Regions from separate parts of the Thauera sp. SDU_THAU2 genome, predicted to be linked through region 2. Evidence: predicted binding sites of a transcription regulator. Region 2 holds the regulator's gene; each other region holds the start of a gene.
The links. Region 2 encodes HrcA, which represses chaperone genes, less so after heat shock. Its sites were predicted from a motif close to TNTTAGCACTCNNNGNCNNNGAGTGCTAANA; they were not measured.
Positions count from the first base shown of each region.

Region 1: the regulator HrcA is predicted to act here: its motif matches at 1,446-1,476, upstream of groES (co-chaperone GroES).
Region 3: the regulator HrcA is predicted to act here: its motif matches at 1,455-1,485, upstream of rpoH (RNA polymerase sigma factor RpoH).

Region 1 is NZ_JBBWUN010000003.1:3,051,634-3,054,907, forward strand. Features, by position in the region: gene groL (chaperonin GroEL) at 1-991, opposite strand, end outside; gene groES (co-chaperone GroES) at 1,046-1,336, opposite strand; gene AAFL97_RS15960 (glycoside hydrolase family 2 TIM barrel-domain containing protein) at 1,614-2,879, shown strand; gene AAFL97_RS15965 (DUF938 domain-containing protein) at 3,073-3,274, shown strand, end outside.
Region 2 is NZ_JBBWUN010000003.1:2,635,424-2,638,697, forward strand. Features, by position in the region: gene recN (DNA repair protein RecN) at 1-301, opposite strand, end outside; gene AAFL97_RS13865 (NAD kinase) at 370-1,254, opposite strand; gene hrcA (heat-inducible transcriptional repressor HrcA) at 1,387-2,415, shown strand; gene hemH (ferrochelatase) at 2,480-3,274, shown strand, end outside.
Region 3 is NZ_JBBWUN010000003.1:3,198,992-3,202,265, reverse strand. Features, by position in the region: gene AAFL97_RS16675 (SCO family protein) at 1-504, shown strand, start outside; gene rpoH (RNA polymerase sigma factor RpoH) at 576-1,427, opposite strand; gene AAFL97_RS16665 (OprD family porin) at 1,551-2,819, opposite strand; gene AAFL97_RS16660 (DUF4160 domain-containing protein) at 2,969-3,274, shown strand, end outside.

The sequences.
Region 1 (3,274 bases), 420 kb from region 2:
TGGTGTTTTCCTTGCCGATCTCGATGCGCTTGGCCTGGCCCAGATCGTCCAGGGTGGCCTTTTCCAGCGTCAGGCCGACTTCCTCGGCGATGACCTGGCCGCCGGTCAGGATGGCGATGTCTTCCAGCATGGCCTTGCGGCGGTCGCCGAAGCCCGGAGCCTTGACGGCGCAGGTCTTCAGGATGCCGCGGATGTTGTTCACCACCAGGGTGGCCAGGGCTTCGCCTTCGACGTCCTCGGCGATGATCAGCAGCGGGCGGCCGGCCTTGGCGACTTGCTCCAGCACCGGCAGCAGGTCACGGATGTTGGCGATCTTCTTGTCGAACAGCAGGACGAAGGGATCGTCCAGCACGGCGACCTGCTTGTCCGGGTTGTTGATGAAGTAGGGCGACAGGTAGCCACGGTCGAACTGCATGCCTTCGACGACGTCCAGCTCGTTGTTCAGCGACTTGCCGTCTTCGACGGTGATCACGCCTTCCTTGCCGACCTTGTCCATCGCCTTGGCGATGATGTCGCCGATGTCGCTGTCGGAGTTGGCCGAGATCGAACCGACCTGGGCGATTTCCTTGTTGGTCGAGCAGGGCTTGGACAGCTTCTTCAGCTCTTCGATGGTGGCGGCGACGGCCTTGTCGATGCCGCGCTTCAGATCCATCGGGTTCATGCCGGCGGCAACGTACTTCATGCCTTCGCGCACGATCGACTGGGCCAGCACGGTGGCGGTGGTGGTGCCGTCACCGGCGATGTCCGAGGTCTTGGAAGCGACTTCCTTGACCATCTGCGCGCCCATGTTCTCGAACTTGTCCTTCAGTTCGATCTCCTTGGCCACCGAGACGCCGTCCTTGGTCACGGTCGGGGCGCCGAACGAGCGCTCCAGCACCACGTTGCGGCCCTTCGGGCCCAGGGTCACCTTGACCGCGTTGGCGAGGATGTTGATGCCGGCGACCATGCGTTCGCGGGCGGAATCACCAAACTTGACTTCTTTAGCTGCCATTCTTAAGAACTCCGGAATTTTTCAGGGATTAGCGCTTCAGGAATGCGGCAAGGCTCAGCCTTCGACCACGCCCATGATGTCTTCCTCGCGCATCACGAGGAGCTCTTCGCCTTCGACCTTGACGGCCTGGCCGGCATACTTGCCGAACAGCACCTTGTCGCCCGCCTTGACGGCCATCGGACGCACGTTGCCGTCGTCGAGGATCTTGCCGTTGCCGACGGCCAGGACTTCGCCCTGATCGGGCTTCTCGCCTGCGCTGTCCGGGATCACGATGCCGCTGGCGGTCTTGCGCTCGGCTTCCAGACGCTTGACGATCACGCGATCGTGCAGAGGACGAATCTTCATCGAGTTCACTCCTATCTTCGGTTCGACTGTTTGGGTTGATGGCTTGCGGATTGGCCCGCGGAAAATTCGCAGTGACCCGAATGCAGCAGCTCCGCTGCCGCACCGGGTTTGTTAGCACTCACTGCCAACGAGTGCTAATAATAGGGACGGGGTTCCTGGATTTCAAGAGCGACCGGCGTGATTTCTGCGCTGCCCTTCCGTACAAGGCGTCATCGAGCACTGAACTTTTCCACCGCTGGGTCGCCCCAAGGCAAGACAAGTCCTTGAGGGATGGAGCATGGCCTCGCAGCACGGCCACCGCGCCGAACAGTGGATCGAAATGAATATTCTTGCCGCAGCCTTCCGGCACATCCTTTTCGCTCTCTTCGTCTGCACCGGTGCCCTGTCCTCGGGCATCAGCCAGGCGGCACCAGGCCCGCAGTGGCAGGGTGCCGCCTTCGAAGGCGATGCGGCCGGCCTCGCACGCCTGGCCGCCGCCGGCGCCCAAGTGGTACGCGTCTATCGGCAGGCCGATGCCTGGGTGCTGGACGAAGCGCAACGGCTCGGTTTGAAGGTGCTCATGGGCTTATGGCTGGAGCATCCGCGCCACGGCTTCAGCTATGACGACGAGCAGGCCGTGCGGGCACAGGAGCAGGCCATCCTCGACTTCGTCGAGCGCCACCGAGGGCACCCCGCCCTGCTCGCCTGGGGCGTCGGCAACGAAATCGAGACCGCGGTGGAAAACCCGCTGCCGCTATGGCGCGAGGTCGATCGCCTCGCTGCGGCGATCAAGCGGATCGATCCGGCCCACCCGACGCTGATGGTCGTCGCCGATACCGGCATGGACGCTTTTCACAGCCTGGCGGACTGCTGCCCGAACGTCGATCTGCTGGGCATCAACGTCTATGCCGGCGCGGTGTTCGATCTGCCTCGGCGGCTGCGCGACGCGGGCATCGGCAAGCCGGTCGTCGTCACCGAACTGGGACCGCTCGGCCAGTGGCAGGCCGGTCGCAAACCCTGGGGAGCGCCGGTGGAGCCGACCAGCAGCGAAAAAGCCCGCTTCTTCACCGAGGCCCTCGACTATCTCGCACGCCAGCCGCAGATTCGCGGCGCCTTCCCCTTCCTGTGGGGCGCCAAACAGGAGCAGACCGAAACCTGGCACGGCCTGTTGCTGGCCGACGGCAGCGGCACCGCGATGAGCGATGCGCTGGCCTCGTTCTGGGGCCGGCCGGTGGAGAGGCCCGCACCGGCCGTGCGCGGCATCGGCATCGCCGCCGACGTGTTCGCCCCCGGAGCGGAGATTTCGGCCGGCATCGATGCCGTCAGCGCCGACGGCACGGCGCTGGAAACGGAATGGAAGATTCTTGCCGAAGCCACCGACCTGCGCAAAGGCGGCGACCACGAATCCCCGCCCGCGCGCGTCGCCACGCGCGTCCTGCACGCCGATGCCGCCAGCGTGCGCCTGCTGGCGCCTGCCGAGCCGGGAGCCTATCGCCTGTTCATCACGACACGCGATCGCCACGGCAAAGCGGCAACGGCCAACCTTCCGTTTCTGGTGCGCTGAAGGCCCCCGTTTCCGGGCGCGGGCCATCTCATGCGCCGACTCAACAATCCGGACATACCCTAGAACGGGGAAAAGTTCATGGTCGACGGCTGTCGATGCTCGCTCGGCACTGCGGTCTGGATCACACTCCGCGCTAAACAGTCCAACGATCCGATAAGTCAGCCTCCCCCGCCCCATGTCCAACGATCGACGCATGTTCTCCCCGTCCACCGAGCGCAATCGCTGCCACATCCTGCCGATTCTGCAGCGTGCCCTGCCCGACACGGCCTCGGTACTGGAGGTGGGCAGCGGCACCGGCGAACACGCCGTATATTTCTGTGCCCACATGCCCGGGCTCCACTGGCAGCCGACCGAAGGCGATCCGGCCGCGATCGACTCCATCACCGCCTGGATCT
Region 2 (3,274 bases):
TGCTGTCGATGGTGCGACGCAGCAGCACGGTCCCGTCCTCGGCCGGCAGTTCCTGCTCGGCCAGCCAGGCGCGCAAGCCGCCGCCGTCCGGCAGATCGAATTCGGCAACCACGTCGGCCCGCTCGCGATCGCGGCGGACCATGCCCGCCTCTCCTCGCCCGCCCAGCGCGAGCCCGAGCGCATCGAGCAGGATCGACTTGCCGGCGCCGGTTTCTCCGGTCAGCGCACCAAAACCCTTGCCGAATTCGAGTTCGAGATGGTCGACGATGACGAAGTCACGGATGGACAGGCTTCTCAGCATGGCAGGTCAATGAAGGATTGAGGTAAAACGGCGCTCGGTTGGCAGCGGCCGGGGCGTGGATGCCGGCATCAGTCGTGCCGCGGCGGCGTGCTCCAGTGGAGCTTTTCGCGCAGCATGGCGAAATAGCTGTAGCTCTCCGGATGCAGCAGCTTCAGCCCATGCCTCGAACGGGTCACGCGCACGCAGTCGCCGGCGCGCAAGTCGAAGCGGGCCTGACCGTCGAAATGCACCCGCGCATCCTGGGGCGGCAGCAGCACGATGTCGATGCGGCAACTGTCCGGCAGGGTGATCGGCCGTGCCGTCAGCGCGTGCGGACACAGCGGCACCAGGGCGATGCCGTCGACGCTCGGATGCAGGATGGGGCCATTGGACGACAAGGCATAGGCGGTGGAGCCCGTCGGCGTCGACACGATCATGCCGTCGGAACGCTGGGTATAGACGTACTCTCCATCGATCGACAGTTCGAATTCGATCATGCGCCCGAGTTCGCCCTTGTTGACGACGACGTCGTTGAGCGCCAGCGTCTGGAAGATGCGCTCGCCGCCCCGCAGCACTTCGGCGTCGAGCATGAAGCGGAGCTCTTCGCGGAAGCGCCCTTCGACGATCTCGGCGAGGCGCGCATTGGCATCGTTCAGCGCGATGTCGGTCAGGAAACCCAGGCGGCCGAGATTGACCCCGGCCAGCGGCACGCCGTACTCGGCCAGGCGGCGGGCGGTGTGGAGCATGGTGCCGTCGCCGCCGACCACCACGGCCAGATCGACTTCGCCGCCGATCCGCTCATAGCCGGCGACCGGAAAATCGCCCGCGCCGCCGATGGAACTCGCCGTACCCTGCTCGATCCACACCATGCGTCCGCGCTCGCGCAGGAAACGGGCGATCGCCATGACCGATTCGGCCACGTCCGGGCTCTGGTACTTGCCCACGAGGGCGATGTTGTGGAATTTGGCGCTCATGACGCGGATTAAACCATATCCCGCCAGCACCTTGGCGAGCACTGAACGACGGCGCCGAAGCCCGCTGGCAGGGACCGGGAGATATCCGGAATATCCATCGACGGATGATCCGAGCTATATTCTTCGCCTGCCATGAACTCCTTAGACGCTCGCTCCCAGATCCTGCTGAAAACCCTGATCGAACGCTATATCGCGGACGGTCAGCCCGTCGGCTCGCGTGCGCTGTCGCGCTTCTCCGGGCTGGAGCTGTCGCCGGCGACGGTGCGCAACGTCATGAGCGACCTGGAGGAGTTCGGCCTGATCGCCAGTCCGCACACTTCCGCCGGCCGGATTCCGACGGCGCGCGGCTACCGTTTCTTCGTCGATTCGCTGCTGACGGTCCAGCCGCTCGACACCACACGGGTGCATCAACTCAAAGGCCAGCTCCAGCCCGACCAGCCGCAGCGGCTGCTCAATTCGGCCTCGCACCTGCTGTCGAACCTCACCCAGTTCGCCGGCATCGTCGTCGCCCCGCGCAAGGACGCCGTCCGCATCCGGCAGTTCGAATTCATCAGCCTGTCCGAAAACCGCATCCTGCTAATCATCGTCACCACCGCCGGCGACGTGCAGAACCGGATCCTGATGACCCGCCGCGCCTACAGCGCCAGCGAGCTGAGCAGCGCCGCGAACTACCTGAACGAGCATTTCGCCGGCCTGTCCTTCGACGAGATCCGCCGCCGCATCATGGACGAGCTGCGCCAGCTGCGCAGCGACATGACCGAACTGATGACCGCGACCGTGGATGCCGGCAGCGCCGCCGCGGAAGAAACGGCCACCCGCTACGTCATCTCCGGCGAAACCAATCTGCTCGACGTCGAGGACCTGTCGTCGAACATGTCGCGCCTGCGCGAACTGTTCAAGCTCTTCGAACAGCGCACCAGCCTCGTGCAACTGCTCGAACTGTCGAACAAGGCCGACGGGGTGCAGATCTTCATCGGCGGCGAATCCGGCCTCGCGCCGCTCGACGCCTGCAGCGTGATCACGGCGCCTTACGAGGTGGACGGCCAGATCGTCGGCTCGGTGGGCGTCATCGGCCCGACCCGGATGGCCTACGATCGCGTGATTCCGATCGTCGACATCACCGCCCGGCTGCTGTCCAACGCGCTGTCGTCGAACAACTGAAACACCACTCCGGACAAGGCGAGCCTCGTTTTCGCCCTGCCCGGCCCCACAAGCAAGGACAAGCATGGCCCGCTACTGGCCCGAACCACCCGCCTCGCACGATACCCCCGCCCGTACCGGCATCCTGCTCGTCAATCTCGGCACCCCCGATGCGCCCACGGCCGGCGCACTGCGCCCCTATCTGAAGGAATTCCTGTCCGATCCGCGCGTGGTCGAGATTCCCCGCGCCGCCTGGTGGCCCATTCTCAACGGCATCATCCTGAACATCCGCCCGGCCGCATCGGCAAAGAAATACGCCAGCATCTGGAGCGCAGACGGTTCGCCGCTGATGGTCCACACCGAACGCCAGGCCAGCCGGCTGCGCGACCACCTGGCCGCGGCCGGCTGCACCGAGGTCGATGTCGATTTCGCCATGCGCTACGGCAAACCCTCGATCGCCGAGCGCCTGCGCGCGATGCAGGCGCGGGGCTGCATGCGCATCCTCGTCCTGCCGCTCTACCCGCAATATTCGGCCAGCACCACGGCAACGGTAGTCGACGCCGTCGGCCGCACCCTGGCGAAGATCCGCAACCAGCCGGAAATCCGCTTCGTGCGCGACTTCCACGACTTCCCGGGCTACATCGAGGCACTCGCTGCCAACGTGCGCGAACATTGGGCCGCGCACGGCGAGCCGGATCGCCTGCTGATGAGCTTCCATGGCGTGCCCAAGCGCACGATCGAGCTTGGCGACCCTTATTACCACGAGTGCCAGACCACCGGCCGGCTGCTCGCCGAGGCGCTCGGCCTGCCGCCCGAACGGGCGATGGTCACCTTCCAGTCGCGCTTCGGCAAAGCCGAATGGCTGCAGCCCTACACCCAG
Region 3 (3,274 bases), 560 kb from region 2:
AGCACCGACATCACCGGCGCGGAGTACGGCCAGAAGCTGCGGCTCACCGACCATCATGGCCGGGAGCGCATGCTGTCGGACTTCAAGGGCAAGGTCGTGACGATCTTCTTCGGCTACACCCAGTGCCCGGATGTCTGTCCGACTGCGCTGTCCGACATGAGCATGGTGATGCAGCAACTCGGCGCCGATGGCGACAAGGTCCAGGTGCTGTTCGTCACCGTCGACCCCGAACGCGACACACCGGCGCTGCTGGCGGAATACGTGCCGGTGTTCGACCCGCGCTTCCTCGGGCTGTACGGCACGCCGGAGCAGATCGCCGAAGTTGCCAAGGATTTCCGCGTCTTCTACCGCAAGAGCGGCGATCTCGACGGCCATTACACCGTCGACCACTCGGCCGGCACCTACGTGTTCGACCCGCAGGGCCGGCTGCGCCTGTACATGAAGCACGGAGCGGAGCCAGCCGAGGTCACGGCCGACATTGCGGCGCTGCTGGCGGGGAAATGAGCCAGCGAATGCGCTAAACGAGAAACGGCGACTCAAGGTCGCCGTTTCCATTGATGCACCGAGAATGCAATTCAGACAGCGTCGGCCAGCATGCCGCGCATCTTCTGCATCGCCTTGGCCTCGATCTGGCGGATGCGCTCGGCGGAGACGCCGTATTCCGCTGCCAGTTCGTGCAGCGTGGCGCTGTCGCCTTCGCTCAGCCAGCGGCGCTGGACGATGTTGCGGCTACGGTCGTCGAGGCTGGCCAGGGCATTGCGCAGGCCGACGTCCTGCATGTGGGCGAGCTGCGTGCGGGCCAGCACTTCGGACGGTTCGGCGTGCGGATCGGGCAGGTAGGCGATCGGCGCAAAGCGTTCGTCCTCGTCGTCGCCGCTGCCTTCCAGCGGGATGTCGCGGCCGCCGAGACGGGTTTCCATCTCGACCACCTCCTCGGGCTTGACACCGAGCTGGGTGGCGATCGCATCGACTTCGACCGGGTTCAGCGTGCCGGCGTCCTGCTTCAGGCTGCGCAGGTTGAAGAACAGCTTGCGCTGGGCCTTGGTGGTGGCGATCTTCACCAGCCGCCAGTTCTTCAGCACGTATTCGTGGATTTCGGCCTTGATCCAGTGCATCGCGAACGAAACCAGACGCACGCCGCGCGTGGGGTCGAAGCGCTTCACCGCCTTCATCAGGCCGACGTTGCCTTCCTGGATCAGGTCGGCGTGCGGCAGGCCGTAGCCCAGGTAACCGCGTGCGATCGCGACCACCACCCGCAGGTGCGACATCACCAGCTGGCGCGCCGCGTCGACGTCCCCCTGCTCGCGCAGGCGCGTTGCCAGTTCCACTTCCTGCTGCTCGCTGAGCATGGGCATGCGATTGACGCTCTGGATGTACTGGTCCAGGCTGCCGGCGGCGGGAACGGGAAACGACAGGGCTTGAGACATAGGCTTGTGTCCTCCTTGTGTGCTCGATTTTAGCACTCGCGGTTTGAGAGTGCTAAATGCGGGAGGAGTTCCGTGCTGTTCTTGGCAGGGCACCGATCATCCGGCACCCTGCCGCCGTGTCGATCAGAACAGGTTCATCGGATAGTCGACGAACACGCGGATCTCGTTGCCTTCGCTGTTATAGGCGCGGGCGTCCTCCGAAACGCGCAGGAAGGACGCGCGCAGGCGGATGCTCAGGTCCTTGGCCGCGCCGCTCTGCACCTTGTAGCTCAACTGGTTGAACCATTCGCGTTCCTTGCCGCGGCTCGGCGCGCCGGCGTCGATGTTGTCGCCGCGGACGTAGGCGACGACGTAGCTCAGGCCGGGCACGCCGTATTCGGTGAAGTCCACCGCATAGCTCAGCTGCCAGGAGCGCTCGTCCTTGGCGTTGAAATCGGACCAGAAGGAGTTGGCGAGGAAGATCGTGCTGCCGCCGTTGCCCACCCAGCCTTCGTCCTGGTAGAAGCCGTAGTTGAAGCCGACGTCGCCGCTGCTGCGCTGGTGTGCCACGGTGAAGGCGTGCGGGCCGGTGGCGTAGGTCGCGGCCAGGCTCCAGATGCGGTTCTTGCCTTCGTCGGCGTCGAACTTCCTGTCCTGCTTGGTGTTGTAGCCGTTGAAGTCGAGCGTGAGCGAATCGCCCTGCGCCAGCGGGCGCACGTAGTTCAGGTTGATGTACTGGCGCTTCAGCACGTCCTCGATGTCCGATGCATACAGCGCGCCGCTGAACACTTCGTTGAACTGGTAGCGGCCGCCGATCAGGTCGATGGCCTTCAAGCCGCCGCCGTCGCGGCTCTCGTCGCTCTTGCGCGCTTCGGCGTGGAAGCGGCCGGCGTGCAGCGTCAGGCCTTCGATTTCGTTCGAGGTGATCATCGTGCCGGTGAAGCTTTCCGGCATCAGGCGCGAGGCGTCGTGGTTCAGCACCGGCAGCGTCGGCCGCAGATCGCCGTAGGCGAGCACGGTGTTGGAGAAGCGTAGCTTGATCGAGGCGCCGGCCCGGGCGACATCGCGCTCGACGTCGCCATTGTTGTCCACGCGGAAGAAGTCGATGCCCGCCGCGCCCGCCCGGCCGCGGCCGCTGTCGAGGCGGACGGCATACAGACCGAAGGCATCGACGCCGAAACCGACCGTGCCCCGGGTGAAGCCCGAGCTGAAGTTCAGCACTGCGCCCTGGCCCCATTCGGCCTTGTCCTGCCTGCCCTGCTTGTAATCGCGGCTGATGTAGGCATTGCGCAGGAACAGATCCAGCGAGCTGTCCTCGATGAAGCCGCGCGCTTCGGATTGGCCTGCGCCCATTGCCGGGGCGGTGGCCGCCAGGCTGAGGGCGATCGAACACGCCCATTTCTTCGACGTCATTGTCTTGTCCTTGATGTTGTTTGCTTTGTGGCGGATGCGTTGCATGAAATACAGCCGCGATCTCCCCGGCGGCGATTTTCGCATGCCTCACCGTTGGTGGAACGGATGTTTAGCCTCCCGGCCTTCTTTGACGACGCCAGGAGCATGAAATGGAGAACATGGACACGAGGCAATGCCACGTGATCGAGCAATCGCCGGCCGCAACGGCTGCTACCGACGCCTATGCACTGCTGTTCGAACTGTGGCAGCGCTCGTCACCTGGCCGCCGGGCAGCGACGGTCGCCAAGTACCGCAAGGTTCTCGATGCCTTTGCCGCCTTCACCGGTGGGATGCCGCTTGCGGATGTGCGCCGCAGGAATCTGCTGGTCTTCCGCGACCATCTGCTCGCATCGCGCCAGAGCCCGGTCACCGTCAGGCACAAGCTGGGCATCATCAGGACCCTGCTCGGCACGGCG